Regions from separate parts of the Streptomyces sp. NPDC014764 genome, predicted to be linked through region 4. Evidence: riboswitches for the same ligand, from Rfam matches in the RefSeq annotation. Region 4 holds a riboswitch; each other region holds the start of a gene.

Region 1 (7,711 bases), on a different contig from region 4:
TCAACCGTGACCGTCAGGGCGACCGCCCGGGCTTCCGCCCCGGCGGCCACGACCGGCCCAACGGCCGTCGTGACGACCACCGCGGCGGCGGCTCGTTCCAGCGCCGCGAGGACAAGCCGCGCTGGAAGCGCAACGGCTGACACCGCCTCACCGGAATGACCGCCGAGGGCCCGCACGACACCCGTCGCGCGGGCCCTCGCGCATCTGTGCCCCCTCCGGCCGCCACGCGCCTGCCGATACCCGATCGGCTCCCCGGCCACGTCCGGCTATGCTCGGGGAGGCAACATCGCCAGGGGCCCTTAGCTCAATTGGCAGAGCAGTGGACTTTTAATCCATTGGTTGTGGGTTCGAGTCCCACAGGGCCTACCTCCCGCGGGAGGGGGAGCCCCCCCGACGCGGCGAACGGCGCTCGCACCGGCCAGGCCGGTACGAGCGCCGTTCGCGTTCTTCGGAAGGAGCGGCTCAGCGGGGTGACGGGCGCCGGACGTCGTCGTCACCCGGCCGCTCGTAGGGGTCGATGAGCTGCACCCCGATGCCGCTGGTCACCAGGCCGGCCGCGATCAGCAGCCCGTCGGGCACGACGATGCCCGCGACCAGCATGCCCAGCCCCGCGATCAGCACCCACCAGGCACTGGTCCGCCGGTACTCGCGCGGGCGGGTCGGGCGGCCGGTGGCGAGGGAGCGGGCGAAACGGGGGTCCTCGTGCTCGAGTCGGGCCGCGAGATCGACCAGGCGGTCGTCGTCGGACTGGGGCACGGCTCCTCCTTCCCAGGGGGTGGCCGTCCGGTCACACCGTCGACGGCCGTCGCTCCGAGCACCGGGACGTGCGCGAACCGCCGGCATGCCGTGAACTCGGGCCGATATCCAGGAGTTTGCCCGTGCGCCGAGGTCGTCACCCGCCCGGTACGGTCCCTCCAGGGTCGCCCGGGGCGCACGGCCGGAGCCATCCGTCGTGCCCCCCAACTCCAGGGGGGGACCGGCACGCACACAAGCCTGTGCAGGGGTCCGCACACGCCGGGAAAATGGGGACTGTCACCGATGGCGCCGTCCCGGTCATGGGCGGAGGCTGGACGGTGACGGTCCGCGCCGCGCCCCCGGCCGCGGGCCGTCGGGGCCTTGAGCATACGACGGCGAGGAGGCGGAACCGGGTGCCTCTGTTCTGGCGCATCTTCCTGCTGAACGCCGTCGTGCTGATCGTCGCCACCGCCCTGCTCCTCGGGCCCGTCACCGTGTCCACGCCGGTGCTGCTCACCGAGGCCGCCGTGCTCACCGTGGGCCTGGCCGCCATGCTCGTCGCCAACGCGCTGCTGCTGCGCGTCGGACTCGCCCCGCTGCAGCGCCTCACCCGTGCCATGAACACCACCGACCTGCTCCGCCCGGGGCACCGGACCGCGGTCGGCGGGCGCGGCGAGATCGCCGAGCTGATCACCACGTACAACACGATGCTGGACCGGCTGGAGGACGAGCGGGCGACCAGCAGCGCGCGGGCCCTGTCCGCGCAGGAGGCGGAGCGCCGCCGTATCGCCCGTGAGCTGCACGACGAGGTCGGCCAGTCGCTGACCGCCGTGCTGCTCCAGCTCAAGCGTGCCGCCGACCACGCCCCTGCCGAGCTCGGCGACGAGCTGCGCCAGGTGCAGGAGACCACCCGCGCCTCCCTGGAGGAGATCCGGCGGATCGCCCGCCGGCTGCGCCCCGGCGTGCTGGACGAGCTGGGCCTGGCCAGTGCCCTCAAGGCGCTTGCCACCGAGTTCGGCGGGCCCGGACTGTCCGTCCAGCACTGCCTCGACCCCGACCTGCCCGACCTGGACCACGAGTCCGAGCTGGTCCTCTACCGGGTCGCGCAGGAGGGCCTCACCAACGTCGCGCGGCACGCGCGGGCGCGCCGCGCCGAGCTGGCGCTGCGCCGCACGCCCGGCGGGGTCGAGCTGCGGGTCCGCGACGACGGCCGCGGCGTCGGCGGCGCCGACGAGGGCGCCGGCATCCGCGGCATGCGGGAGCGGGCGCTGCTGGTGGGCGCCGAGCTGACCGTGGAACCCCGTGCTGAGGGCGGTACCGAGCTGCGGCTCGCCGTGCCCGTCCCCGCGCGTTTCCCCGCGCACGTCCTCGTCCCCGTACGACCCGAGCGGAAGTCCGTCCCCTCGACCACCCCGGCCGTCGTGCGCCGCTCCGCGCCCGCGCACGCGCCGCCCCCGTGACCGACGTCCCCCGACCGGAAACGCTGAACCATGACAGACGCCTCCCCCACCCGCATCCTCCTCGCCGACGACCACGCGCTGGTCCGCCGGGGGGTCCGTCTCATCCTGGACGGCGAACCGGACCTGACCGTGGTGGCGGAGGCCGCCGACGGCGCCGAGGCCCTCGAACTGGCCCGGGAGCACCGCCCCGACCTGGCTATCCTCGACATCGCCATGCCGCGCCTGACCGGTCTGCAGGCGGCCCGTGAACTCTCCCGCACCCTGCCGGAGACCCGGATCCTCGTGCTGACCATGTACGACAACGAGCAGTTCTTCTTCGAGGCGCTGGCCGCCGGAGCCTCCGGGTACGTCCTCAAGTCGGTCGCCGACCGCGACCTCGTGGAGGCCTGCCACGCCACCATGCGGGGCGAGCCCTTCCTCTATCCGGGGGCGGTCAACGCCCTCATCCACAACTATCTCGACCTCGCGCGGGAGGGCCGGTCCCTGCCCGCGAAGGCCATCACCGACCGCGAGGAGCAGATCCTCAAGCTCGTCGCCGAGGGCCACACCTCGCAGCAGATCGCGGACATGCTGGTGATCAGCCCCAAGACGGTGGAGCGGCACCGCGCCAACCTGCTCGCCAAGCTGGGCCTGAAGGACCGGCTGGAACTCACCCGGTACGCCATCCGGGTCGGCCTGATCGAGCCCTGACCTCCGCCCCCGGCCGCACGGGTTGCCAGACTGGAGCCGGACCGCGCAGCGGTCCCGCCGCCGCCCGCACCCGGGAGAGCCCGCCGATGCCGTACCCGTACGTCCTGCTGTCCGCCGCCGTCTCCCTCGACGGCTATCTGGACGACACCGGCCCCGAGCGGCTGCTGCTGTCGGGCCCGGCCGACTTCGACCGGGTCGACGAGGTACGGGCGTCCGTGGACGCCATCCTGGTCGGCGCCGGCACGATCCGCGCCGACAATCCCCGCCTGCTGGTCAACTCGCCCGGGCGGCGCGCCGCCCGGGTCGCCGACGGCCTGCCCGAGTACCCGCTGAAGGTCACGGTGAGCGGCTCGGGCGACCTGGACCCGGCGGCCGGTTTCTGGCACACCGGCGGCGAGAAGGTCCTGTACACCACCGGCAAGGGCGCCGAACGGGCCCGAGCCCTGGGCATCGCCGCCGACGTCGTGCCGCTCGGCGACGTGCTGGACTGGCGGCGGCTGCTGGAGCACCTGCACGACGTGCGCGGGGTACGGCGGCTGATGGTGGAGGGCGGCGGGCAGATCCACACCCAGCTGATGACCGAGGGCCTCGCCGACGAGCTCCAACTCGTCCTCGCCCCGTTGTTCGTCGGCGACCCGGACGCCCCCCGCCTGTTCGGCCCCGGTCCCTACCAGGGCGGCCGGCTGCGCCTTGTCGAGACCCGCCCCGTCGGCGACGTCGTCCTGATGCGCTACGAGCCCACCGCGCCGGGCACCGGCGCGCTGCCGTCCGCCGCCGACCGCCACTGGCTCGCCCTCGCCTGCGACCTGGCCGGACAGTGTCCGCCCTCCGGGACCGCGTTCAGCGTCGGTGCGGTCGTGGTCGCCGCCGACGGCACCGAGCTGGCGCGGGGCCACTCCCGGGAGGGTGACGACCCGGTGGTGCACGCGGAGGAGGCCGCGCTCGCCAAGGCCGACCCCACCGACCCGCGGCTGGCCGGCGCCACCGTCTACTCCAGCCTGGAGCCGTGCGCCCGCCGCGCGTCCCGTCCTGCGCCCTGCGCGCGGCTGATCCTGGACGCGGGGGTGCGCCGGGTGGTTACGGCCTGGCGGGAGCCGGACACCTTCGTGACGGACGCCGACGGCAGCGCCGTACTGGCGGACGGGGGCGCCACGGTGCTGGTGCTGCCGGAGTTCGAGCAGCGTGCGAAGGCGCCGAACGCGCACCTGCTGGGCGGCTGATCGCGCCCGCCGGGGAAGCGATGTGCACCGGACCCCGTGGATGCCGTACACTCGTGTTTACCGACGCGGGGTGGAGCAGCTCGGTAGCTCGCTGGGCTCATAACCCAGAGGTCGCAGGTTCAAATCCTGTCCCCGCTACTGAAGGCCGAGGGCCGGAATCCGAAAGGGTTCCGGCCCTCGGTGTTTCTCCATGGCGGTGCTCGTCGCCCTCCTCTTCACGCGCCCTCCACCCCGCCTTTCACGCACAGTGAGCGAACGGCGTCGCAGCGCATAACAACTGACGAACCGTCAGGTTCGGCCGGTCGTCCGAGGCGCGGTCAACTCGCCCGTTTTCGCCCGCTCGTGGCGCTTAAGTCCACGCGAAAACCGTTAACGATCAAGAGGAACGGCTTGGAATCCGGCCCCCGCGTCTATTAACGTTCGATAACGCAGCGCGGTCGTCCCAGCCGTCACAGAAGTCGGCTCCGTGCGCATGCGCCGAATCCCGCAAGGGAACCGGGGAACCACCACCATGGGGTGAATCGGGCGGATACCGCCGTGGAAACACGGTTCGTATACGCGCGTAGGAGACCTTCCCGCTCCGAACCCGTCAGCTAACCCGGTAGGCGAAGACGGAAGGAAAGGAGCGCGCCCACGTGGCGTCCAACCCGCCTGCCCCCGAGGCCCCGTTCAAGCCGAACGACACCTTCGCGTACGGCGCCCCCGGCGTCGAAGAGGGCCCCTTCGAGGAGTGGAACCCCACCGCGGAGTCCGTGCGGCCCGTGCGTGGCCGGCACCGCGTCGCCAAGCAGCGCGGAGGCGGACTCGCCCGCAGCTCCACCGTCCTCGGCGTCGGCGTCATAGCCGCTGTCGGCGCCGGCGGCATGGCCAGCGCCCAGACCGGCAAGCCGCCCGTCTCCATCTCCATGCCCGACCTTCCCAACGTGGGTTCCCTCATCTCCGACGAGGAAACGCCCAAGGGATCCAGCACCCCCCTCAGCGACATCGGCAGGATGGCCGCCGCCGACACCGGCGCCGAGGAGGGCGCCGACGCCGGTGAGGCGCTGCGCGCCCGCATCATGGCCCAGGTCGAGCAGCAGCAGGGCCAGGCGCAGAGCAAGGCGCAGGCCGCCGCCCTCGCCGCCGCCGAGAAGGAGGCCGCCGAGGCCGCCGCCAAGGCCGAGAAGGAGGCCAAGGAGAAGGCCGAGGCCGCCAAGAAGAAGGCGGAGGAGGAGGCCGCGAAGAAGGCCGAGGCCGAGCGCCTCGCCGAGCTGGCCAAGCAGTACGCGCTCCCGACCTCCTCGTACACCATCACCTCGACCTTCGGTCAGGCGGGCGCCTACTGGTCCTCCGGCTACCACACCGGCCTCGACTTCGCCGCGCCCACCGGCACCCTGATCAAGGCGGTCCACACCGGCACGATCACCTCCGCCGGCTGGGACGGCTCGTACGGCTACAAGACCGTGCTCACGCTCGACGACGGCACCGAGGTCTGGTACGCCCACCAGTCGTCGATCAACGTCAGCGTCGGCCAGAAGGTCGCCACCGGCGACGTGATCGGCCGTGTCGGCGCGACCGGCAACGTGACCGGCGCCCACCTCCACCTCGAGGTTCACACCGGCTCCGGCAGTGTCGACCCGGCCGCCTGGCTGGCCGGCAAGGGCCTCAGCATCTGAGCCACCACGGAGGCCGGCTCCCGGCCTCCGACGCCGTGAACGCCGGCAGCCCCGACGACGACCCCCCGACGTCAGGGCTGCCGGTTCCGCATGTCCGAGGCCTTTTCAGCGCCGGTAGGGGTTCTCCCCGTACGCCGGATACGTCGGCTGCCCCTGCGGCGGCCACACCGCCGGGACGGGCCCGTACGCCCAACCCGCGCCGTACGGCAGCCGGGGCGCCGTGAGCCGGGCCGCGTGCTCCAGCGCCGGACGGGCCGCCGCGCGCCGGTGCCACAGCTCCAGGAGCAGCTCCCGCTCCCGCGTCACGAAGTCCGCCCCCGCCTTCCCCGCACGGCCCCGGTGGCGCAGGAACGCCAGCTGCGTCGCGTACGCCTCGTACTGGGCGACCGCCCGCGCGGCCGGTCTGCCGCCGTGCTCGCGGGCGAACTTCCGGGCGAGGCGCCGGGCCCGCATCGAGCCCAGCGCGAACGGCTCCGACGGGCGCAGCCAGCCCGCCACCGCGTACGCGGGCAGCTCCGCGCGCACGGTCCGCAGCTCCCGCTGCCGTGTCCACACCACCAGCCAGGTCAGCAGCCCGAAGGTCGGCATCATGAACGCCCCGTACACCGCGATGAAGCCGAACTGGCCGAGCGTGGCGGAGCCGTTCCACAGGGCGTGCATGCCCATGGCGAGGAGCAGCCCGGCGAGGGGCAGGAGGACGCGCCGCACCCGCTGGCGGTCGGCGGCCAGCGCGGCCGCGCCGAACCCGATGCCGGTGAGCACGGTGAACAGGGGATGCGCGAAGGGCGACATGACGATACGCACGAAGAAGGTCGCCGCGGTGACCGAGGCGATGCCGCTGCCGCCGGTGAGCTGGTCGGTGCCGAAGGCGTTGCCCAGGTAGAGGACGTTCTCGGTGAACGCGAAACCGGTCGCGGTGAATCCGGCCGCCACCACACCGTCGAGGATCCCGTGGAAGTCGCGTCTGCGGAACAGGAAAAGCAGCAGCACCGCCGCAGCCTTCGCCGTCTCCTCCACGACCGGCGCTATGACCGTCGCGCCCAGGGTGTCGGCGCCGGCCGGGTCGGCGGTGGTCGTGGCTATCCACCGGGTGGCGAAGCTGTTCGCCACGATCGCGATGAGCGCCGCCGCGCAGGCTCCCCAGGCGAAGGCGAACAGCAGGTTCCGCCAGGGGCCCGGCTCCACCCGGCCCAGCCAGCGGAACGCCGCGAGCAGCAGCGGGACCGGCAGCACGGCCAGCCCCAGACCCACGAGGAAGCCCTGCGTGCCGGTCTGTTCCCGCACCAGCGCGAGGATCACCAGGCCGGACAGGGCCAGCAGCGTCACCATCGCTCCGTAGCGGACCGCCGGGCGCTGCCACCAATGCGGGTGCCGCAGCGTGCTGCCGGGAGCTGCGCCGGGGTACGGCGGGTACGGAGGGCTGCTGGCCACGGATTCGACCCTAACGAGGAAGGGGCAGGGCTGCGTGCCGGCGCGGGGCCCCGGAGGAGGTCAGACGGTGTCCCCGTCCGGGCGGCCGGCGCGGTCGTCGTGCGGTACGCGGCGGAAGAGCAGGTCGTTCACCACGTGACCCTTGTCCAGCCCCTGCCGCTCGAAACGGGTGAGCGGCCGGAACGCGGGACGCGGCGCGAAACCGCCGTCCTCCCGGGTGTTCTCGAAGGCGGGGTGCGCGGTCAGCACCTCGAGCATCTGCTCCGCGTACGGCTCCCAGTCGGTGGCGCAGTGGACGATCGCGCCCGGCGCGAGGCGGGACGCGGCCAGGGTCAGGAACTCCGGCTGGATCAGCCGCCGCTTGTGGTGCCGCTTCTTCGGCCACGGGTCCGGGAAGAAGACGCGCAGCCCCCTCAGGGCGTCCGGGGCGAGCATCTCGCGCAGCAGGATGATCGCGTCCCCGTTCGCCACGCGCACGTTGGTCAGGCCGCGCTTCTCGGCGAGGTGCAGCAGATGCCCC
Region 2 (7,711 bases), on a different contig from region 4:
TCCTGTACATTTTTTACAGACAACGAGACAGGAGGGCACCATGACGCGACCGCCCGTCCGCCCCTCGGGGCACCGGACCTCCGACCCGTACGACCGGCTGCTGGAGGAGCGGATCGTCGTCCTGGGCACGCGGATCGACGAGACCGCGGTGAACGACGTGACGGCCCGGCTCATGCACCTCGAGCACCACGCCCCGAACCGCGACATCTCGCTGTACGTGAACTCCTCCGGCGGCCCCTTCCACGCCATGTCCGCGTTGTACGACGTCCTGACGTACGTCACCTGTGACGTCGAGACGGTCTGCCTGGGCCGCGCGGAGGGGACGGCGGTGCTGCTGCTGGCCGCCGGCACGCCGGGGAAGCGGTACGTCCTGCCCGGCTCCCGGCTGGTGCTCCGTCAGCCCGCCCTTCACGAGCCGGTGGAGGGCAGCGCGAGCGACCTGGCGGTCCGGGCCGACGAGCTGGCCCGGATCAGGGTGCGTACGGAGGAGATGCTGGCCCGGCACACCGGCCGGCCCGTGGACCGGGTGCGGGCCGACCTGGAGCGGGACCTCGTCCTGGACGCGCAGGCCGCCGTGGACCACGGCATCGCCGACCGGATCGTGCCGCACCACCGCAGTGCCCGTACGGCGACCGGCGGGAGGTGAGCAGACGATGCTGCCCGAACTGCCGCCGCTGCCCGCGCTGACCCGGGCGGAGGCCGAGCTGATCGACCGTTACCTGGAGGTCGTCGACCTGCTCGGCCGGGTCAACCCGGCCCAGGGCGGCGACACCTATCGGAGCCTGCGCGCGGCCCAGGCGCTGGTGGGCAAGGCGGTCGCGCTGCGCGACGCGCTGACCCTGATGCACCGGCGTGGCGAGAGCGAGCTGCACGCCGCGACCCTGGCACGCGCCCTGCGGGTGCTGGACGGCGAGCGGCGCACGGCCAGGGTCACGCTGCCGCCGCAGACGGGGCGTTGACGTGAGCGGGCCCGGCGCGAAGGGCCCGCTCGACGGCACACCCCGCGACGAGTTGAAACGGACCGAACGGCTTACCCCCGTCCGGCGTAGACGAACCTCCTTTTTTCATGCCGTCGAACTTGCGCACCCGCGCCCGCCGAGGGGCGGAATTGACCGTCCCACCCCTGGTCCTGGCCTCACACGCCCTCTTGACGGCGACTCGAACGGACAGCTGTCCACCCGAACGGGTGAGTGGTGAGTAACAACACAAACCACCCGTTCCGTTGGGAAATCGCTCGCGCCATGGGTCAAGATCCCTGACTGACGACAAGACCCCGCCGCCGCGGCGGGGCGATCCGGGCGGACGCCGAGTCCTGCCGCCGCACGGATGACCGGTCGACAGGAGTGGATCGGCAGGAGTGGAGGACCCAAGCACGACGGGTCGCCGGTACGCGCACAGTGCGCGTCCCGAGCAGCCCTTGGGGTGAAGCCGCGTCAGCGGCCGGGCTACTTCGCCAGCCCGAATCCGACAGGTCATCCTTCACAGGCGGCTGACGAAGGGTTGCGCATGAGTGCGCTCAATCGTGTCCCGTCTCTCATGGCCCGGGCCGGCACGGCCTCGGCCCTCACCCTCGCCGCCGTCGGCGGCTCGATCGTGGTACCAGGAGCGGCCGGGGAGGCCGCCGCGGCGACCGTGGGCAGCAAGGCCCTGAAGGTCGCGGCGTCCAAGAAGGGGGCGCCGTACGCGTGGGGGGCGACCGGACCGAACCGGTTCGACTGCTCGGGCCTGACGCTGTACTCGTTCAAGAAGGCGGGGAAGAAGCTCCCCCGCACGGCCGCGCAGCAGTACAACAAGACGCGCCACATCTCCAAGAGCAGCCGTAAGGCCGGGGACCTGGTCTTCTTCCACTCGGGCAACTACGTGTACCACGTCGGTATCTACGCCGGGAAGAACAAGATCTGGCACGCCCCGAAGACCGGCGACGTGGTGCGGCTGCAGAAGATCTGGACCAACAGCGTCTGGTACGGCCGCGTGAAGTGACGGGCGGGGGCGGTGGCGCCCGCGGGAGCGCCGCTGCCGGGCCGCGACCGGCCATGCGGGCCCTGGCCCGCGTGGCGTCCCGCAGGGGCCCGGCGGGGTCGCCCTCAGGACGACGACCGCCCCGGGCCCCGCACGCCGTCCGTCACGGCCTCCGACGCCCGTACGGACCGTGACGCGACGTCACGGCTCCTGCTGCGACGCTACGGCGACCGTCTCCGCGGGCTGGGCGGTGACGGGCCGGACGGTGGCGGCGCCGGGCCACGGGAGTTCGACGGCGACCGTCTTGCCTCCCTCACGGGTGGGCCGGATTCTCAGCCGGCCGCCGCACTCCGCGGTGAGCCAGCGGATGATGACCAGACCGCGCCCGTTGTCCTGCTGGACCGCCGCGGGAAGCCGCTTGGGGAACCGCGGGTGGCCGTCCGTCACCCCGATGTGCACCCGCTCGTCGCGGACCAGGACGACGTCCACCGTGAACGTGGGCGACTGGCCGAAGGTGTGCTGCACCGCGTTGGTCGCCAGCTCGGAGACGATCAGCCGGACGGTGTCGCAGAGTTCGGCGTCCGGTGGCAGCCCCCATTCCGCCAGCGCACCGGCCACATGGGCCCGCGCGGCGGAGACCGAGGCTGGATCGCTCGGCAGAGTGACGGATGCTTCCAGGTGATCTGCCATGGCGACGTCGTCCCTTTCCCACGGGACCGCAGTCCGACACGGAGCGGCTGGTTCGAGTACGGTCCCGCACTGGTGCTTCGTCGCCAGACTGCCATCACCGCAGGGTGCCGCGCGGCGATCCACCAAGATATGCATATATCTGTCGCTCAAAGCGGTGAACTCTGCGACGGGAGACCGTATCCGGGCGGCCCGGAAGGAGTAAGGAGAGGCCCATGCAGCACGGTCCCGCGGTGCGCCGCAGGAAACTGGGCGCCGAACTGCGCGCGCTGCGCACCGCGGCCGGACTCACGAGCGGCGACGCGGCCCGGCTGGCGGGCTGGCACCAGTCGAAGGTGAGCCGGATCGAGACGGGCACGAGCGGCACGAAACCGGCCGACGTACGGTTACTCCTCGACGTCTACGGCGTGGACGACCCGCAGTTGCGGGAGTTGCTGCTGGTGCTGTCGGGCACCGGCGACGGCGACGGACGGCACCACTGGTGGCACGCGTACCGTGGTGTACTGCCCCCGACGTACCGGGACTTCATCAGTCTGGAGTCGCAGGCCGGCGCGATGCGCACCCTGGAGACCACGGTGGTCCCGGGACTGCTGCAGACGCCCGAGTACGCACGGGCGGTGACGGAGGCGGCCCTGGAGGGCGCGTCGGAGGAGAGGCTCGACGCACTCGTGGAGGTGCGGCTGGCCCGGCAGGACGTGCTGCGCGCCGAGCCGCCGCTGAAGCTGTGGGCGGTGCTGGACGAGGCCGTGCTGCGCCGGGAGGTGGGCGGACCCGAGGTGATGGCGCGTCAGCTGGACCGGCTGGTCGAGGCGTCCCGGCTGCCACAGGTGCGGTTGCAGGTCCTGCCGTTCAGCGCGGGCGCGCACATCGGCGTGACGGGTCCCTTCGTCATCTTTTCATTTCCGCGCACATCTGACCTGGATGTGGTGGTGCACGACCACTTGACGACTAGTCACTACCTGGAACGGAAAGAAGACCTCCGGGCGTACTCGGAGGCCTTCGAGGCACTGGCGAGCCACGCCCTCTCTCCCGAGGAATCGTCGGAATTCATCGCCGGCGCAGCGGCCGGCGCGTAAGGAGGCACGATGCCTGCACCGCCTCGGACCATCCCTTCCAGCCTCGCCCTGCACGAAGTGCGGTGGCTGCGCAGCAGCTACAGCACGGGGGCGAACAACTGCGTGGAGACGGCCCGGCCGTCCGCCGGCCCGTCGGCCGGACTGCTCGCAGTGCGCGACAGCAAGGCCCCGGACGGGCCCGCGCTGCTCTTCTCGCCCGACGCCTGGGCCCGCTTCTTGACGGCGGTCCACTGATCCGGCGTCCCCGTCCATGAACGGGACGAGTCCCGTCGTCCCACCGACCATCCGTTCCTCGCGCGACACACGGCCGTGCCCCGCCGACTCATGGCCGCGTTTCGCCGATCACCCGTACAGCGCGTTCGATCTCCGCCCCGGACAGGTCCGCCCGGGCGGTCAGTCTGAGCCGTGAGATGCCGTCGGGCACGGAAGGAGGACGGAAGCAGCCCACGGACAGACCGGCCGTCCGGCAGTCGGCCGCCCAACGCACGGCCTGCTCCGGGGACGGAGCGCGCACGGAGACGACCGCGGCGTCCGGACGCACCGCTTCCAGGCCCGCGGCCGTCAGCCGGGCGTGCAGCTCACGCGCGACCTCGCCCGCGCGCGCCGCACGTCCGGGTTCGCGCCGCAGCAGCCGCAGAGCCGCCAGGGCCGCGCCCGCCGCCGCGGGGGCCAGACCGGTGTCGAAGATGAACGTCCGCGCCGCGTTGACCAGATGGCCGATCACCCGCGCCGGGCCCAGCACCGCACCGCCCTGGCTGCCGAGCGACTTGGACAGCGTCACCGTCACCACGACGTCCTCGTCGCCCGCGATGCCCGCCGCGTCCGGTGCGCCCCGGCCGCCGTCGCCCAGCACGCCGAGCCCGTGCGCGTCGTCGAGCACCAGACCCGCGCCGTGCTCCCGGCACGTCTCGGCCAGCGCGGCCAGCGGGGCCGCGTCGCCGTCCACCGAGAACACCGTGTCCGACACCGCCACCGCGGGTCCCTCGTAGCCGTCCAGCGCCTTGCGTACGGCGTCCGGGTCGCGGTGCGCGACCACCTGGGTCGTACCCCGGGCCAGCCGGCAGCCGTCGATCAGCGAGGCGTGGTTGCCCGCGTCGGAGACGACCAGCGAGCCGTGCGGGGCGAGGGCGGTGACGGCGGCGAGGTTGGCCGCGTAGCCGGAGGAGAAGACCAGGGCCGCTTCGAAGCCGCAGAAGTCGGCCAGTTCGCGTTCGAGTTCGGTGTGCAGCTCGGTGGTGCCGGTGACCAGCCGGGATCCGGTCGCGCCGCCGCCCCAGGTACGGGCCGCCCGCGCGGCCCCCTCGGTGACCTCGGGGTGGCGGGCGAGGCCCAGGTAGTCGTTGCTCGCCAGGTCGAGCAGCGGCGTGTCGGCCGGCCGGGGACGCAGGGTGCGGATGAGCCCGGCCCTGCGGCGCAGTTCCGCCTGCTCGTCGATCCAGCCGAACGCCATCGGTCCTCCGCGGAATTTGTAGGCAATGCACAGACATTAGCGGCAGACCGCCCGGCACACGGTGTGGTGATACCCACACCGCCGGACGGCTCTGTTGTCCGAAGTCTCCTTGGCCCGGACGGGCCCCTTACGACAGGATCGGCTCCCATGGACCTGCTGAACACGCTGGTGGACAAGGGGCTTCGGCGCGAGACGCCGACACGGGCCGAGGCGCTGGCCGTCCTCGCGACGACCGACGACGAGCTGCTCGACGTGGTGGCGGCGGCCGGGAAGGTGCGCAGGCACTGGTTCGGCCGCCGGGTGAAACTCAACTATCTGGTCAACCTCAAGTCCGGGCTGTGCCCGGAGGACTGCTCCTACTGCTCCCAGCGGCTCGGCTCGAAGGCCGAGATCCTCAAGTACACCTGGCTGAAGCCGGACGAGGCGTCCCAGGCCGCCGCCGCGGGACTCGCCGGGGGCGCGAAGCGGGTGTGCCTGGTGGCGAGCGGCCGCGGCCCCACGGACCGGGACGTGGACCGGGTGTCCGACACCATCAAGGCGATCAAGGAGCGACACGAGGACGTCGAGGTGTGCGCCTGTCTGGGTCTGCTCTCCGACGGCCAGGCGGAGCGGCTGCGCGAGGCGGGTGCGGACGCCTACAACCACAACCTCAACACGTCCGAGTCGACGTACGGCGACATCACGACCACGCACACCTACGCCGACCGGGTCGACACGGTGCGCAAGGCGCACTCGGCCGGCCTTTCCGCCTGTTCCGGGCTGATCGCGGGCATGGGCGAGACCGACGAGGACCTGGTCGACGTGGTGTTCTCGCTGCGTGAGCTGGACCCGGACTCGGTGCCGGTCAACTTCCTGATCCCGTTCGAGGGCACCCCGCTCGCCAAGGAGTGGAACCTGACGCCGCAGCGCTGCCTGCGCATCCTGGCGATGGTGCGGTTCGTCTGCCCGGACGTCGAGGTGCGGATCGCCGGCGGCCGCGAGGTGCATCTGCGCACGATGCAGCCGCTCGCACTGCACCTGGCCAACTCCGTCTTCCTGGGCGACTACCTCACCAGCGAGGGCCAGGCCGGCAAGGCGGACCTGGAGATGATCGCGGACGCCGGCTTCGAGGTGGAGGGCGCCGGGGAGGTCACCCTGCCCGAGCACCGGACAGGCGGCGGCTGCGGGTCCCACGCGGGCGGCGGGGCGTGCGGGTCCCACGCGGGCGGCGGGGCGTGCGGGTCCCACGAAGGCGCCGAGGCCGGCTGCGGGTCCCACGAGGGCGGCGGCTGCGGTTCGCACGAGGGCGGCGGCGTCTGCGGGACGGCCCCCGTCTCCGCGCCTGCGCCCGCCGCCACCGCCGACGAGCCGCGTCCCGACCTGGTGGCCGTGCGCCGTCGGGGCGCCGGAACGGACCTCGCGCCCAATGCCTGAGCCCGACGCGTCCGTCGCCGCCCTGCTGGAGCTCGACCGGCGGCATGTGTGGCATCCGTACGGGCCCATGCCGGGGCGTCAGGAACCGCTCGTCGTCGCCTCGGCGAGCGGGGTCCGGCTGACGCTCGCCGACGGGTCGGGCGACCTGGTCGACGGCATGTCGTCCTGGTGGTCGGCGATCCACGGCTACAACCACCCGGTGCTCAACGAGGCCGCGCGCGACCAGCTCGGCCGGATGAGTCACGTGATGTTCGGCGGGCTCACGCACGAGCCCGCCGTACGGCTGGCGAAGCTCCTTGTCGACACGTCACCGGACGGTCTGGAGCACGTGTTCCTGGCCGACTCCGGGTCGGTGTCGGTCGAGGTCGCGGTCAAGATGTGCCTGCAGTACTGGCGTTCGCTGGGCCGGCCGGAGAAGCGGCGGCTGCTGACCTGGCGGGGCGGGTACCACGGCGACACCTGGCACCCGATGTCGGTGTGCGACCCCGACGGCGGGATGCACGACCTGTGGTCCGGGGTACTGCCGCGCCAGGTGTTCGCCGACGCCCCGCCCGGCCAGTACGAGGAGGAGTACGCCGAGCATCTGCGGGAGCTGATCGGGCGGCACGCGCACGAGCTGGCCGCGGTGATCGTGGAGCCCGTGGTGCAGGGCGCGGGCGGTATGCGGTTCCACTCCCCCGCGTATCTGCGGGTGCTGCGGGAGGCGTGCGACGCGCACGACGTGCTGCTGGTCTTCGACGAGATCGCGACCGGGTTCGGGCGCACGGGCGCGCTGTTCGCGGCGGAGCACGCGGCGGTGTCACCGGACGTGATGTGCGTGGGCAAGGCGCTGACCGGCGGTTACCTCACGATGGCGGCGACGCTGTGCACCTCACGGGTTGCCGAGGGCATCTCGCGCGGCGAGGTGCCGGTGCTGGCGCACGGCCCGACGTTCATGGGCAACCCTCTCGCGGCGGCCGTGGCGTGCGCCTCCGTGGAGCTGCTGCTCGGGCAGGACTGGCGCGCGGAGGTCAAGCGGATCGAGTCCGGGCTGCGTGAAGGGCTGGCCGAGGCGGCCGAGCTGCCCGGGGTGCGGGAGGTACGCGTGCTGGGGGCGATCGGGGTCGTCCAGCTCGACCACGACGTC
Region 3 (7,711 bases), on a different contig from region 4:
GGCACGGTCGCCGGCCGCGCCGACGAACTGTGCCGCTACGCCGTGCTGTTCGGCGACCCGCAGCTCGCCCTGACCGCCGTGAGCCGGGTCCTGGAGGTGACGGCCGAGGAGGTCCAGGAGGTCGCCAAGGCGCGCCTGCGGCCGGACAACCGCGCCGTGCTCGTCTACGAGCCCGTCGCCCCGGCGGCCGGTGACGAAGCCGACGCAGCCGACGAAGCCGCCGCAGCCGGCACCGACGAGAACGAGGAGGCGGCGAAGTGACCGAGCTCGCCACGATGGAGTTCCACCCCCGGCCGCAGGCGGGCGAGGCCAGGCCCTGGGCCTTCCCGGCCCCCGAGCGCGGCGCCCTCGACAACGGCCTGACGGTGCTGCGCTGCCACCGCCCCGGCCAGCAGGTCGTCGCCGTCGAGGTGGTCCTCGGCGCCCCCCTGGACGCGGAGCCGGAGGACCTGGACGGCGTCGCCACGATCATGGCGCGCGCCTTCTCCGAGGGCACCGACAAGCATTCCGCCGAGGAGTTCGCCGCCGAGCTGGAGCGCTGCGGCGCCACCCTCGACGCGCACGCCGACCACCCCGGCGTCCGCCTCAGCCTGGAGGTGCCCGCCTCGCGGCTCGCCAAGGGGCTCGGGCTGGTCGCCGACGCCCTGCGCGCCCCCGCCTTCGCCGACAGCGAGATCGAGCGGCTGGTCCGCAACCGCCTCGACGAGATCCCGCACGAGCTGGCGAACCCGTCGCGCCGCGCCGCGAAGGAGCTCGCCAAGGAGCTGTTCCCGGCGAGCGCGCGCATGTCCCGCCCCCGCCAGGGCACCGAGGAGACCGTCGCGCGCATCGACTCCGCGGCCGTGCGCGGCTTCTACGAGAAGCACGTCCGCCCGGCCACGGCGACCGCCGTGGTGGTCGGCGACCTCACCGGCGTCGACCTGGACGCGCTGCTCGCCGACACCCTGGGCGCCTGGACCGGCTCCCAGGCGCAGCCGCGGCCCGTCCCGCCCGTGGTCGCGGACGACACCGGCCGCGTGGTCGTCGTGGACCGGCCCGGCGCCGTGCAGACGCAGTTGCTGCTCGGCCGCACCGGCCCGGACCGCCATGACCGCGTGTGGCCCGCCCAGGTGCTCGGCACGTACTGCCTCGGCGGCACCCTGACCTCCCGTCTGGACCGTGTCCTGCGTGAGGAGAAGGGATACACCTACGGCGTACGGGCGTTCGGCCAGGTACTGCGCTCGGCCCCCGACGGCACGGGCGCGTCGATGCTGGCCATCAGCGGCTCGGTCGACACCCCCAACACCGGCCCCGCGCTGGACGACCTGTGGACCGTGCTGCGCAGGCTGGCCGCCGAGGGCCTCACCGACGAGGAGCGCGACGTCGCCGTGCAGAACCTGGTGGGCGTGGCGCCCCTCAAGTACGAGACCGCCGCTGCCGTCGCGAGCACCCTGGCCGACCAGGTCGAGCAGCACCTGCCGGACCACTACCAGGCCGACCTGTACCGGCAGTTGGCCGCGACCGGCACCGTGGAGGCCACGGCGGCCGTCGTGAACGCCTTCCCGGTGGACCGTCTGGTGACCGTGCTCGTGGGTGACGCGGCGCAGATCAAGGCGCCCGTGGAGGCGCTCGGGATCGGCGAAGTCACCGTCGTCACGGCCGAGTAGAACCGCGGCGGGACGCACGCGCGGGGGAGCCCCGGTGACGGGTACGTCACCGGGGCTCCCTTATGCCCGAATTGGGGCGGAGGTTGCCCGTCTGCCCTGTGGGATGCGCTACAAAACCCGGGATTCGTTTGAGGATTGCGAGATGTCCCGCTTAGTTTCGTGCGGGCTGTTCGTCGGGCAGTGCGCCGCATCCGCGGCACCGGACAGCCATCGCCGAGTCCCCGTACGGCGCGAGCCAGGGGAGCCGGGGACCCACACGAAGTCCCTGGGGTGAATCGGACGCCCGCGCGTGTCGCGAGGGGGTCCGTAGGAGACCTTCCTGCTCCGAACCCGTCAGCTAACCCGGTAGGCGAGAGGGAAGGAAAGGACCAGCTTGTACATGGCGTTCACCCGCGCCACCGGGAAGCACCGTCGTCCCAGCCGCGTCCAGCGCGGCACCGCCCGCGCCGCGGGCGTCGCGGCCCTCGCGGGCACCGGCGTCGTCGGCTCCCTCGCGGCCCCCGCGCTCGCCGCCGAACCGGCCGCGGCGCAGACCGGTCTCACCCCTGTCGTCACCCTCGGCGACGTGGTCGCCGACCGCGTCGACGCCCAGGCCGCCGCCCAGCACGAGGCCGCCCGCGTGGCGGCCCAGGAGGCCGCGCGCAAGGCCGCCGAGGAGGCGGCCCGCGAGCGCGCCGTCGAGGAGGCCCAGAAGGCCCGCGCCGAGAAGGAGCGCGCCGCGCGTGAGGCGGAGCGCAAGCGTCTCAACACCTTCGTCTCCCCGATCCCCGGCTCGTACGTGTCGACCGCGTACCAGAGCGGCGGCGCCATCTGGTCGTCCGGCAGCCACACCGGGATCGACTTCCATGCGGCCGGCGGCACCCCCGTCCAGTCCGTCGGCGTCGGCACGGTCGTCGAGGCCGGCTGGGGCGGCGCGTACGGCAACCAGGTCGTCATCAAGATGCACGACGGCACGTACACCCAGTACGCGCACCTGTCGTCCGTCTCCGTGTCGGCGGGGCAGGAGGTCACCGCCGGCCAGCAGATCGGCCTGTCCGGCGCCACCGGGAACGTCACCGGCGCCCACCTGCACTTCGAGGCGCGCATGTCCGCCGAGTACGGCTCCGACCTCGACCCGGTCTCCTACCTCCGGTCGCACGGCGTGAACATCTGAGGCGCACCCTCCCGCCTTCCGGGCCCCGGCTCCCACGAGCCGGGGCTTTCGCCGTTTTCGAACCCTTCCGCGCGGGCGCCGCCTGTCCAAAAATTATGTATGGATTCCGGTCCCCCGTCGGAAATTGTCGTCGATTGCAATAGAGTCACGAACGGACGTCAATCGTCGACGTTTCACGGGGATTAAGCCGGAGGTCGGTCATGCGTATTCCCGCGCACTCGGTGTGCACGGCGATCCGGGACGACATCGTCGCCGGTGTCTACGAGCGCGGGGCCCGGCTCACCGAGGAACTGCTCGCCCGCCGCTACGGGGTCTCCCGCGTTCCGGTCCGGGAGGCGCTGCGCACCCTGGAGGCCGAGGGGTTCGTGGTGACCCGGCGGCACGCGGGCGCGTGCGTGGCCGAGCCCACCGAGCAGGAGGCCGCCGACCTGCTGGAGATGCGCCAGCTCCTTGAGCCCCTGGGCGCCTCCCGGGCGGCCCAGAGGCGCACCGACGCCCATCTCAAGGTGCTGCGCGGCCTGGTCAGGCTGGGACAGGAACGCGCACGTCAGGGCAACAGCGACGACCTGCGCTCCCTGGGCGGCTGGTTCCACGAGACGCTCGCCCAGGCCTCAGGCAGCCCGGCGCTGACGTCGATGCTGACCCAGGTCAGGCACAAGATCGCCTGGATGTACGCGGTCGACGGACCGCCCGACCCGGTCGCGTACTGGGCGGAGCACGGCGCGATCGTGGACGCCGTGGCGCGCGGCGACGGCGAGCGGGCGCGGTCGCTCACGGCGCTGCACACCGAGCAGGCGAAGGCCGGACACCGGCTGCGGTTCGGCTCCGGCGCCGAGCGAGCCGTCCGCACGGACCGTGTGAGGAACTCGCAACATCCCGTAAACATGCCGAGCCTGCGCCATTAACACGGGTCCCGTATACAAAGAGGGCGTAAATGGCGGGGGCTATTTCTGCTGCCCCGAAATGGGAATGGGAAAGGCCCGCCCGGTGATCCGGGCGGGCCTTTCCGTGTCGCACGGCCTTCGCGTGCGGAATTCTGGTTCAGACGGTCTCGGGGAGTTCCTCGAGACCCTCGGCGACCAGCTTCGCCAGACGGTCGAGGGCGGCGTCCGCACCCTCGGCGTCGGAGGCGAGGACGATCTCTTCACCGCCCTGGGCGCCCAGGCCCAGGACGGCCAGCATCGAGGCCGCGTTGACGGGGGTGCCCCCGGCCTTGGCGATCGTCACGGGGACGCCTGCGGCCGTGGCGGCTCGGACGAAGATGGAGGCGGGGCGGGCGTGGAGACCCTCGGCCCAGCCGACGTTGACGCGGCGCTCAGCCATGTGTTGCTGCCCTTCGCTGTTCAGGGTTGTCTAGACCAGTCTTCCATATCGTGGCGCGTGCCCGGAGCGGCGTCCGGGACGGCCTCCACGACTGCCGGGCCGCGGCCTCGGCCCGGCGGTCGTCCACCACAGACTGCCTCGCGCCGCCGCCGGACGCGAGCCGTACTCTGGGGCCCATGCAGACCTCGTCGGACCGCCACGAGTACCCCGCCCACTGGGAGGCCGACGTGGTGCTGCGCGACGGCGGCACCGCGCGCATCCGCCCCATCACCGCCGACGACGCGGAGCGCCTGGTCAGCTTCTACGAGCAGGTGTCCGACGAGTCGAAGTACTACCGCTTCTTCGCGCCCTACCCGCGGCTGTCGGCCAAGGACGTGCACCGCTTCACCCACCACGACTTCGTCGACCGGGTCGGGCTCGCGGCGACCGTCGGGGACGACTTCATCGGCACCGTGCGCTACGACCGCATCGGCGCCGGCGGGCGGCCCGCCACCGGCGCGGAGGCCGACGAGGCCGAGGTCGCCTTCCTGGTGCAGGACGCCCACCAGGGCCGGGGCGTCGCCTCCGCCCTCCTGGAACACATCGCCGCGGTCGCGCGTGAGCGCGGCATCCGCCGGTTCGCCGCCGAGGTGCTGCCCGCCAACACCAAGATGATCAAGGTGTTCACCGACGCCGGGTACACCCAGAAGCGCAGCTTCGAGGACGGCGTCGTCCGCCTGGAGTTCGGCCTCGAACCCACCGACCGCTCCCTGGCCGTGCAGCACGCGCGCGAACAGCGTGCGGAGGCCCGCTCCGTGCAGCGGCTCCTCGCGCCCGGCGCGGTCGCCGTCATCGGCACCGGCCGCACCCCCGGCGGCGTGGGACGCAGCATCCTCGGCAACATCCGCGACGGAGACTTCACCGGCCGCCTCTACGCCGTGAACGGCGCGCTGCCGGAGGGGCAGAAGGAGCTCGACGGCGTCCCCGCCTTCCGCTCCGTGCGCGACATCGACGGGCCCGTGGACCTCGCGGTCGTCGCGGTGCCCGCCGACCGCGTCCCCGAGGTCGTCGCCGAGTGCGGCGAGCACGACGTCCAGGGCCTCGTCGTGGTCTCCGCCGGCTACGCCGAGTCCGGCCCCGAGGGCAGGGAGCGCCAGCGCGCCCTGGTCCGGCAGGCCCGCAGCTACGGCATGCGGATCATCGGACCGAACTCCTTCGGCGTCATCAACACCTCGCCCGAGGTGCGGCTGAACGCCTCGCTCGCACCCGACATGCCCCGCGCAGGTCGCATCGGCCTGTTCGCCCAGTCCGGCGCCATCGGCGTCGCGCTGTTGTCCCGCCTGCACCGGCGCGGCGGCGGCGTCACCGGAGTCACCGGCCTGTCCACGTTCGTCTCCTCCGGCAACCGCGCCGACGTCTCCGGCAACGACGTCCTGCAGTACTGGTACGAGGACGCCGACACCGACGTCGCCCTGATGTACCTGGAGTCCATCGGCAACCCCCGCAAGTTCACCCGCCTCGCACGCCGCACCGCCGCCGCCAAGCCTCTGGTCGTGGTGCAGGGCGCGCGCCACGGGGCGGGACCGCGCGGGCACGCCGTCCGCGCGACCCAGCTGCCGCACGCCACGGTCTCCGCCCTGCTGCGCCAGGCCGGGGTGATCCGCGTGGACACCATCACCGACCTGGTCGACGCCGGCCTGCTGCTCGCCCGCCAGCCCCTCCCCGCCGGACCCCGGGTGGCGATCCTCGGCAACTCCGAGTCCCTGGGCCTGCTCACCTACGACGCCTGCCTCGCCGAAGGGCTGCGCCCGCACCCGCCGCAGGACCTCACCACCGCCGCCTCCGCGGCCGACTTCCACGCCGCGCTCTCCCGCGCGCTGGCCGACGACTCCTCCGACGCCGTCGTCGTCACCGCCATCCCCTCGGTGGGCGAGGGATCGGTCGGTGACGCCGCCCTGGCGGAAGCGCTGCGCTCGGCCGCCGCCGAGCAGCCCACCAAGCCGGTCCTCGTGGTCCACGTCGAACTGGGCGGCCTCGCGGAGGCCCTGTCCGCCGCGACGAGCACGGCGCCCCAGCCGGGCGCTGCCTCCGGCCCCGACCCGGCCCACCGCACGGAGGAGCGCGTGGAAGGCCGCACGGCGGCGGACGAGGGCGCACGGACGGACGACAAGGGCGCAGCCGCCCTCGCACCGCCCGCCGAGGACGCACCCCGCGAGGGCACGCACCCCATTCCCGCCTATCCGGCGGCCGAGCGCGCCGTCCGGGCGCTCGCGCAGGCCGTGGCGTACGGGCAGTGGCGGCGGGACGCGGCCGAACCCGGCAAGGTGCCCGAGTACGAGGACATCGACGAGCGGGGCGCCGCCACCCTGATCGAGGGGCTGCTCGCCCGCGGCCAGGGCCTCACCCTCACCACCGACGCCACCTGCGAACTGCTCGCCGCCTACGGTGTCCACGTCCACCGCGCGCTGCCCGCACTCACCCCCGGAGCCGCCGTCGAGGCCGCCGGCGCCCTCGGCTACCCGGTCGCCCTCAAGGCGACCGCCCCGCACCTCAGGCACCGCGCCGACCTGGGCGGCGTCCGGCTCGACCTCGCCGACGAGGAGCAGCTGCGCCGGGCGTACGCCGAGCTCACCGAGCTGTTCGGCAGCCCGGAGGAGCTGCGCCCCGTGGTGCAGCGCATGGCCCCCCGCGGGGTGGACACGGTGGTCCGCGCCGTCATCGACCCCGCGGCCGGCGCCGTGCTGTCGTTCGGGCTCGCCGGGGCCGCATCCCAGCTGCTCGGCGACATGGCGCACCGCCTGATCCCCGTCACCGACCGGGACGCCACCTCCCTGGTCCGGTCGATCCGCACGGCCCCGCTGCTGTTCGGCTGGCGCGGCTCGGCGCCCGTCGACACCCCCGCGCTGGAGGAACTGATGCTGCGGGTGTCGCGCCTGGTCCACGACCACCCCGAGGTCGTCGCGGTCACCCTGGAGCCGGTCGTCGTCGCCCCGCACGGCATCAGCGTCCTCGGCGCCTCCGTACGTCTCGCGCCGCCGCCCGCCCGCGACGACCACGGGCCCCGGACCCTCCCCGCGTACTGACCGGCGGCGAGCGGTGCCTCGCAGTCAGTGGCCACCCGTAGGATGGGCCACATGGCCAAGACCAGTACGACGACCCAGGGGCTGCGGGCGGCGATCGAGCGCAGCGGCTACTACCCGGCCCTCGTGGCCGAGGCGGTGGAGGCCGCCGTGGGCGGCGAGCCCATCCGGTCGTATCTGGTCCACCAGGAGACGACGTTCGACCAGAACGAGGTGCGGCGGCACGTGACCGTGCTCGTCCTCACCGCCAACCGCTTCATCGTCAGCCACACCGACGAGCAGGCCGCGGACAGCACCTCCCCGACCCCCTACGCCACCACGTCCACCGAGTCGGTCAAGCTCGGCCGGATCTCGTCGATCGTGGTCAGCCGCGTGGTCGCCAACCCGGAGTCGTACAAGCCGGGCACGCTGCCGCGCGAGATCGTGCTCACCATCGGCTGGGGCGCGGTCTCCCGCATCGACCTGGAGCCGGCCGCCTGCGGCGACCCCGACTGCGAGGCCGACCACGGCTACACGGGCAGCTCGACGGC
Region 4 (7,711 bases):
CCGCGTGCAGGAGCTCACGGACGACCTCATCGACCGTTTCACGCGCGGCGGCGACACCGCCGACCTCATCCACGACTTCGCCTTCCCCCTTCCCATCTACGCCATCTGCGACCTGCTCGGCGTCCCGCGCGAGGACCAGGACGACTTCCGGGACTGGGCGGGCATGATGATCCGTCACGGTGGCGGCCCCCGCGGCGGAGTGGCACGGTCGGTGAAGAAGATGCGCGGCTACCTCGCCGAGCTGATCCACCGCAAGCGTCAGGCGCTGCCCGCCGAGCCCGTCCCCGGCGAGGACCTCATCTCGGGTCTGATCCGCGCCTCCGACCACGGCGAGCACCTCACGGAGAACGAGGCCGCCGCGATGGCGTTCATCCTCCTCTTCGCCGGCTTCGAGACGACGGTCAACCTCATCGGCAACGGCACCTACGCCCTCCTCACCCACCCCGAGCAGCGGGAGCGTCTGCAGCGGGCGCTGGCCGAGGGGGACCACGGGCTGCTGGAGACCGGCGTGGAGGAACTGCTGCGCCACGACGGCCCGGTGGAGATGGCGACCTGGCGGTTCGCCACGGAGCCGGTCGTCATCGGCGGGCAGCGGATCGAGACCGGCGACCCGGTGCTCGTCGTGCTGGCCGCGGCCGACCGGGACCCGGAGCGGTTCGCCGACCCGGACACCCTGGACCTGGGCCGGCGCGACAACCAGCACCTGGGGTACGGGCACGGCATCCACTACTGCCTGGGCGCCCCGCTCGCGCGCCTGGAGGGACAGACCGCGCTCGCCACGCTTCTGACGCGCCTTCCGGACCTCCGGCTCGCCGCCGATCCGGCCGAACTGCGCTGGCGCGGCGGCCTCATCATGCGGGGACTCCGCACGCTTCCGGTGGAATTCTCCCCTCCGCGTTCAGGGCAGACCTGACCTTCCTGTCCGTGCCCGGGGGCCGGTGTGCGGAAACCTGAGGCATGCTCAACTCTGTGATCTTCATGTGATCTGCACGGCATGAACTTGTGACAAGTGATCGACTGCCTATACGTTCACCCATCAAGTACGGCGCGCGGCACGGTTCTGCTCGCCCGTACCGGTCTTTGTTGCCGAGTGAAAGGCTTCCGCATGCTCTCCGGGAACGGCCGACACCGTCGCCCCCGCCAGGCTCCGGCTCTGCTCGTCGCCGCCGGGGTGACCGGATCCGCGATCGCGATCCCGCTCCTCGGGGCGGGCGCCGCCAGTGCGGCGGACGGTGAGACCTGGGACCGGGTCGCGGAGTGCGAGAGCGGCGGCTCCTGGAGCCAGAACACCGGTAACGGCTACTACGGCGGCCTGCAGTTGACCCAGGAGGACTGGGAGAACCACGGCGGCCTGGAGTTCGCGCCCAGCGCCGACGCGGCCAGCCGCAACCAGCAGATCACCGTGGCCGAGAGAATCCTCGCCGACCAGGGTGTCGGCAAGTGGCGCGCCTGCGGCCTGCTCACGGGGCTGAACCAGGACACCGCGTCCCCGGACGTCGACCCGGGCGTGCCGACCGGCACGGACGACGACGACACCCGGACCGGCGGGACGACCACCCCGTCCGGTACGCCGGAAACAGGTGATACTTCCTCTTCCGCCTCCTCGTCGGACCGGTCGGGTTCATCCGATTCATCCCGTGAGACGAAGAGTGACGCGAACCCTGGAGCCTCCCCGTCCGCCTCCGCCACCCCCGAAGGTGACGAGTCGGACAAGTCCGGGCAGAGCGCCGGTTCTTCGACCGCCGCCGAGTCCGAGAGCAACGGCTCGGGCCGCCATCGCGGCCCCAGCGCGCAGGAGGGCGGGACCGCCGGCGCCGGGACCCCGTCGTCCGGCCGGCACGCCTCACCTCCCACGGGCACGCCCGCGGGTATCGCCGACGACCGCTACACCGTCCAGGACGGCGACAGTCTGACTTCCATCGCCGACTCCCTTGCCCTGACCGGCGGATGGACGGCGCTCTACGTCGAGAACCAGCGGGTCATCGGCGACGACCCGAACCTCATCCTGCCCGGTCAGCGACTTCTGGTGGACGGTGGGACCGCCGAATAGCGGCCGGAGAGGGGCGGTCGAAGGCGCCCGGGAGCGGCGGCAGTTGACGGAGCGATAAGGGCTGAATGTCCGTAATAAGGACTGTGAGAGATAGGTCTCAGAGGCCCTGATCATCTTTGATATTCCGCCGATCGCGTGCTTACGGTCGTGACCGCTCGCCATCGCGGGCCCCGGCTGCCGCCACGCCGAATCCTGCCAGTGGCAGCACGGGAACAGTCGTCGCGTCATGCGCCGTAGGCAGGAGCGGGGGACCCAGGTAAGTGCCGCGACCGGACGGTTGACGTCCGGTACGGCTCGGGGTGAAGCCGCGTCCCGGGAGGGACGTGGCCGGGCAACTCAACCGGCCCGAACCCGACAGCTCACCTCGTAGGCGTCGGTGAGGGGATCCATCCATGCTGTTTTCCGGCAAGGGCAAGCACCGTCGTCCGTCCAAGGCCACTCGCGCCATCGCCATCGCCGGTGTCGCCGGCGCCGCCGTCGCCGGCCCGCTGATGGCGTCCGGCACCGCCTCCGCGGCCACCGCGTCCGAGTGGGACGCCGTCGCCCAGTGCGAGTCCGGCGGCAACTGGTCCATCAACACCGGCAACGGCTACTACGGCGGTCTGCAGTTCTCCGCCTCCACCTGGGCCGGCTACGGCGGCACCCAGTACGCCGCCACCGCCGACCAGGCCACCAAGGCCCAGCAGATCGAGATCGCCGAGAAGGTCCTCGCGGGCCAGGGCAAGGGCGCCTGGCCGGTCTGCGGCACCGGCCTGTCCAACGCCTCCTACGACGGCGGCTCCGCCGAGGGCTCCTCGCAGGAGTCCGGCTCCGCCGAGTCGCGTGAGAGCGAGCAGAAGGCCTCCCGCTCCGCCGAGCGCCCGGCCGCGCCGAAGGCCGAGAAGAAGGCCGAGAAGAAGACCGTCACCACCCCGACCGGCAAGAAGGTCGAGAAGGGTGACGGCGAGTACAAGGTCGTCAAGGGCGACACCCTCAGCTCCATCGCCGCCGAGCACGACGTCAAGGGCGGCTGGGCCAAGCTGTTCGAGCTGAACGACGACATCGTCGACGACGCCGACCTCATCTACCCGGGCCAGCAGCTGCACCTGAAGTAAGGGCAGACCGCCAGGTCCCTCCCCGTTCCCACGGGCTCCCCGCCCCGGTGCGTTTCTTCCCCCGTACGCACCGGGGCGGGGTCATGTCCGGACGCATTACGGTCACGGTTTGCCCAACGGGCTTTGTTCCGCTCGGAAACAATTTACTCTCGGTTCTGTCCATGAGGCGGGCGGCGAGATGGCCGATCGCCCGGAGCCGGTTAGGCTCGGACCCGCAGGGCCCCCGCGGCCCCGCTCACCCGCGTCACATCCCAAGAAGGAGATGCTCGTGCCGTCCATCGACGTCGTCGTAGCCCGGGAAATCCTGGACTCCCGAGGCAATCCCACGGTCGAGGTCGAGGTCGGCCTCGACGACGGCAGCACGGGTCGTGCCGCCGTCCCGTCCGGCGCCTCCACCGGCGCCTTCGAGGCCGTCGAACTCCGTGACGGCGACGCCGGCCGTTACCTGGGCAAGGGCGTCGAGAAGGCCGTGCTGGCCGTCATCGAGCAGATCGGCCCGGAGCTCGTCGGCTACGACGCCACCGAGCAGCGCCTGATCGACCAGGCGATGTTCGACCTGGACGCCACCGACAACAAGGGCTCGCTCGGCGCCAACGCCATCCTCGGCGTCTCGCTCGCCGTCGCGCACGCCGCCTCCGAGGCCAGCGACCTGCCGCTGTTCCGCTACCTGGGCGGCCCGAACGCGCACCTGCTGCCGGTGCCGATGATGAACATCCTGAACGGCGGCTCGCACGCCGACTCCAACGTGGACATCCAGGAGTTCATGATCGCCCCGATCGGCGCGGAGTCCTTCTCCGAGGCGCTGCGCTGGGGCGCCGAGGTCTACCACACCCTCAAGAAGGTGCTGAAGGGCAAGGGCCTGGCCACCGGCCTCGGCGACGAGGGCGGCTTCGCCCCGAACCTCGGCTCCAACCGCGAGGCCCTCGACCTCATCCTCGAGGCGATCGAGGAAGCCGGCTACACCCCCGGCGAGCAGATCGCCCTGGCCCTCGACGTGGCCGCCTCCGAGTTCTACAAGGACGGCGTCTACACCTTCGAGGGCAAGGAGCGCACGGCCGCCGAGATGACCGAGTACTACGCGGAGCTCGTCGACGCGTACCCGCTCGTGTCCATCGAGGACCCGCTGTTCGAGGACGACTGGGAGGGCTGGAAGATCATCACCGACAAGCTCGGTGACAAGGTCCAGCTCGTCGGTGACGACCTGTTCGTCACCAACCCCGAGCGCCTGGCCCGCGGCATCGAGGAGGGTGCCGCCAACGCCCTGCTGGTGAAGGTGAACCAGATCGGTTCGCTGACCGAGACCCTGGACGCCGTCGAGCTGGCCCAGCGCAACGGCTTCAAGTGCATGATGTCCCACCGCTCCGGCGAGACCGAGGACGTCACCATCGCCGACCTGGCCGTCGCCACCAACTGCGGCCAGATCAAGACCGGTGCCCCGGCCCGCTCCGAGCGCGTCGCCAAGTACAACCAGCTGCTGCGCATCGAGGAGATCCTCGACGACGCCGCGGTGTACGCCGGCCGCAGCGCGTTCCCCCGGTTCCGCTCCGCGAACCAGTAGGCACTGCAGGGGCTGACCTCGGCCCCGCAGGAAGCGTCGTACGTACGTCCCCGTACCCGGTCCCGTACCGTGTGCGGGGACGTACGCGTGTATGAGACCGAACGAGAGGCGGGAACATGGCGGTGAAGGACCGGGACCGTTTCTCCACCGCGACCAGGATCCGGCTGATCGGCGAGCAGACCGCGGCCCGGGTCTACCGCTCGCAGACCAAGCGGCAGGCCCGCCGCTCGCGGCTGACCGGCCGCGCGGCCCTGCTCGCCCTGGTCCTCTGCTCCCTGGTCGTGGCCCTCGCCTACCCGATGCGGCAGTACGTCTCCCAGCGCGCTGAGATCGCCGACCTCCAGAAGGAGCAGGACGAGACCCGCCGCCGGGTCGAACGGCTGCGTGACCTGAAGGCCCGCTGGCAGGACGACGCGTACGCCGAGCAGGAGATCCGCAGGCGCCTGCACTACGTCATGCCGGGGGAGACCGGCTACATCGTCGTCGACCCGGCCGGCGCCGAGACCACGCGCGGCGACCTCCGGGCCGCCGACCGCCCCTGGTACGCCAACGTCTGGGACGGCGTCGACAAGGCCGACGCCGCCGCCCAGTGACCCGACGGAACACCGCAGAAAGACACGTATGGACACCCCTCCGCCCACGACCCCGCGTACCGAGCCCACCGACGCGGACGTCGAGGCCTTCAAGCAGCAGCTCGGCCGGCCCCCGCGCGGGCTCCGCGCCATCGCGCACCGCTGTCCCTGCGGGCAGCCGGACGTCGTGGAGACCGCGCCGCGGCTGCCCGACGGCACGCCCTTCCCGACGCTGTACTACCTGACGTGCCCGCGGGCGAACTCCGCGATCGGCACGCTCGAGGCGAACGGCGTCATGAAGGAGATGACCGAGCGGCTGGCCGCCGACCCCGAGCTGGCGGCCGCCTACCGCGCGGCGCACGAGGACTACATCCGGCGCCGCGACGAGATCGAGGAGCTGAAGAACTTCCCCAGCGCCGGCGGCATGCCGGACCGGGTGAAGTGCCTGCACGTCCTCGTCGCGCACTCGCTGGCCGCCGGACCGGGCGTCAATCCGCTCGGCGACGAGGCGCTGGCGATGCTGCCGGAGTGGTGGGCCAAGGGCCCCTGCGTGACGCCCGCGGCCGAGGAGGGCGCCCAGTGACCCGGGTCGCCGCGATCGACTGCGGTACGAACTCCATCCGCCTGCTGGTCGCCGACGCCGACCCGGAGACGGGCGAACTCACCGACCTGGACCGGCGGATGACGATCGTGCGGCTCGGCCAGGGCGTCGACCGCACCGGCCGGCTGGCGCCGGAGGCGCTGGAGCGCACCTTCGCCGCCTGCCGCGAGTACGCGGAGATCATCGAGAAGCACGGCGCCTCGGAGCATCTGCGCTTCGTCGCCACCTCGGCCTCCCGCGACGCCGAGAACCGTGACGACTTCGTGCGCGGCGTGGTGGACATCCTGGGCGTGGAGCCCGAGGTGATCACCGGCGACCAGGAGGCTGAGTTCTCCTTCACCGGTGCCACCAGGGAGCTGACCGGCCGCGACGACCTGCAGCGTCCGTTCCTGGTGGTGGACATCGGCGGCGGCTCCACCGAGTTCGTCGTCGGCGACGACCGTGTGCGCGCCGCCCGCTCCGTGGATGTCGGCTGCGTCCGGATGACCGAGCGCCACCTGGTGCAGGACGGGGCCGTGACGGACCCGCCCGCCGGGGAACAGATCGCGGCGATGCGCGCCGACATCGAGGCCGCCCTGGACCGGGCGGAGGAGGCGGTGCCGCTGCGCGAGGCGCGGACGCTGGTGGGCCTGGCGGGGTCCGTCACCACCGTGTCGGCGATCGCCCAGGACCTGCCCGAGTACGACTCGGCGGCCATCCACCACTCCCGCGTCTCCCGGGACCGGGTCCGGGAGATCACCGAGTGGCTGCTGCGCTCCACCCACGCCGAGCGGGCCGCCGTGCCGTCCATGCATCCGGGCCGGGTCGACGTGATCGGCGCGGGCGCCCTGGTGCTGCTGGCGATCATGGAGCGCACGGGCGCCGAGGAGGTCGTGGTCTCCGAGCACGACATCCTCGACGGGATCGCCTGGTCCGTGGCCTAGGTCTCTTTTGTTACCGGCCGGTAGCACTCCGCTGAGCAGCCGGGATAGCGTTTGAGCGGCGCCTCCCGGGGGGCCTCGGGGCTCCCCGGGGCGGGCCTGGCGGGAAAGTTCGTGAAGTTCTTCACAAGGAATTGGCCCCGGGAGGGCGAAGAAGTGGGTCCGATTGACCCGTTCGGGCGCTCAACACCCCTTTGAACACGTTCAGAAGAGGGCTGCGGAGGGTCCGTGCACCCCGCTCGCGCCGACCCCCCGGTCCACCTCACGGACCGTCTTCGGCCGCAGAGAGGCAGCTCACGCGGCATTGACAACGCGTCAAGCGGGCACCCGGTTCCCGATCCGGACTGTGATCTGGATCAAGAAGCGCGGGATGGTAGCACAGGCCCTGCCGGAGCTTGTGAAGGGGCGCACGAGGTACCCCCCTCGAGCGGGTGGATACTCGATGGCATGAGCACCACGGAGCGTCCCAGGATCCTCGTAGTAGGCGGTGGGTACGTAGGCCTGTACGCAGCTCGGCGCATCCAGAAGAAGATGCGTTACGGCGAGGCGACCGTCACCGTCGTCGACCCGCGGTCGTACATGACCTACCAGCCCTTCCTCCCCGAAGCCGCCGCCGGCAGCATCTCCCCGCGGCACGTCGTCGTCCCGTTGCGGCGCGTGCTTCCCAAGGCGGAGGTCCTCACCGGCCGGGTCACCACCATCGACCAGGACCGCAAGGTCGCCACGATCGCCCCGCTCGTGGGCGAGGCGTACGAGCTGCCCTTCGACTACCTGGTGATCGCGCTCGGCGCGGTCTCCCGCACCTTCCCGATCCCCGGCCTCGCCGAGCAGGGCATCGGCATGAAGGGCGTCGAGGAGGCCATCGGCCTGCGCAACCACGTCCTCGAGCAGCTCGACAAGGCCGACTCCACCACGG

Evidence for each region. A riboswitch is a leader RNA that binds a small molecule or an ion and turns the genes downstream of it on or off. The one in region 4 is predicted to bind cyclic di-AMP.
Region 1: linked by a shared signal. The riboswitch ahead of ACF1AG_RS30110 (M23 family metallopeptidase) and the one ahead of ACF1AG_RS21580 (transglycosylase family protein) in region 4 are both predicted to bind cyclic di-AMP.
Region 2: linked by a shared signal. The riboswitch ahead of ACF1AG_RS19200 (C40 family peptidase) and the one ahead of ACF1AG_RS21580 (transglycosylase family protein) in region 4 are both predicted to bind cyclic di-AMP.
Region 3: linked by a shared signal. The riboswitch ahead of ACF1AG_RS08555 (M23 family metallopeptidase) and the one ahead of ACF1AG_RS21580 (transglycosylase family protein) in region 4 are both predicted to bind cyclic di-AMP.

Annotation. Positions count from the first base shown of each region.
Region 1 is NZ_JBIBXY010000019.1:92,390-100,100, forward strand. Features, by position in the region: gene ACF1AG_RS30075 (DEAD/DEAH box helicase) at 1-140, shown strand, start outside; tRNA gene ACF1AG_RS30080 (tRNA-Lys) at 294-366, shown strand; gene ACF1AG_RS30085 (DUF3040 domain-containing protein) at 463-756, opposite strand; gene ACF1AG_RS30090 (histidine kinase) at 1,149-2,195, shown strand; gene ACF1AG_RS30095 (response regulator transcription factor) at 2,226-2,885, shown strand; gene ACF1AG_RS30100 (dihydrofolate reductase family protein) at 2,972-4,105, shown strand; tRNA gene ACF1AG_RS30105 (tRNA-Met) at 4,170-4,243, shown strand; cyclic di-AMP (ydaO/yuaA leader) riboswitch at 4,571-4,728, shown strand; gene ACF1AG_RS30110 (M23 family metallopeptidase) at 4,741-5,760, shown strand; gene ACF1AG_RS30115 (PrsW family intramembrane metalloprotease) at 5,866-7,191, opposite strand; gene trmB (tRNA (guanosine(46)-N7)-methyltransferase TrmB) at 7,252-7,711, opposite strand, start outside.
Region 2 is NZ_JBIBXY010000007.1:97,202-104,912, reverse strand. Features, by position in the region: gene ACF1AG_RS19210 (ATP-dependent Clp protease proteolytic subunit) at 41-646, shown strand; gene ACF1AG_RS19205 (hypothetical protein) at 654-959, shown strand; cyclic di-AMP (ydaO/yuaA leader) riboswitch at 1,294-1,503, shown strand; gene ACF1AG_RS19200 (C40 family peptidase) at 1,507-1,980, shown strand; gene ACF1AG_RS19195 (ATP-binding protein) at 2,161-2,649, opposite strand; gene ACF1AG_RS19190 (helix-turn-helix transcriptional regulator) at 2,862-3,722, shown strand; gene ACF1AG_RS19185 (DUF397 domain-containing protein) at 3,732-3,956, shown strand; gene ACF1AG_RS19180 (8-amino-7-oxononanoate synthase) at 4,045-5,172, opposite strand; gene bioB (biotin synthase BioB) at 5,320-6,585, shown strand; gene ACF1AG_RS19170 (adenosylmethionine--8-amino-7-oxononanoate transaminase) at 6,578-7,711, shown strand, end outside.
Region 3 is NZ_JBIBXY010000002.1:783,076-790,786, reverse strand. Features, by position in the region: gene ACF1AG_RS08565 (pitrilysin family protein) at 1-261, shown strand, start outside; gene ACF1AG_RS08560 (pitrilysin family protein) at 258-1,646, shown strand; cyclic di-AMP (ydaO/yuaA leader) riboswitch at 1,848-2,013, shown strand; gene ACF1AG_RS08555 (M23 family metallopeptidase) at 2,026-2,799, shown strand; gene ACF1AG_RS08550 (GntR family transcriptional regulator) at 3,000-3,704, shown strand; gene ACF1AG_RS08545 (HPr family phosphocarrier protein) at 3,841-4,122, opposite strand; gene ACF1AG_RS08540 (GNAT family N-acetyltransferase) at 4,299-7,184, shown strand; gene ACF1AG_RS08535 (DUF5998 family protein) at 7,236-7,711, shown strand, end outside.
Region 4 is NZ_JBIBXY010000008.1:136,060-143,770, forward strand. Features, by position in the region: gene ACF1AG_RS21570 (cytochrome P450) at 1-913, shown strand, start outside; gene ACF1AG_RS21575 (transglycosylase family protein) at 1,106-2,050, shown strand; cyclic di-AMP (ydaO/yuaA leader) riboswitch at 2,270-2,438, shown strand; gene ACF1AG_RS21580 (transglycosylase family protein) at 2,443-3,144, shown strand; gene eno (phosphopyruvate hydratase) at 3,413-4,702, shown strand; gene ACF1AG_RS21590 (septum formation initiator family protein) at 4,819-5,295, shown strand; gene ACF1AG_RS21595 (DUF501 domain-containing protein) at 5,324-5,857, shown strand; gene ACF1AG_RS21600 (Ppx/GppA phosphatase family protein) at 5,854-6,798, shown strand; gene ACF1AG_RS21605 (NAD(P)/FAD-dependent oxidoreductase) at 7,243-7,711, shown strand, end outside.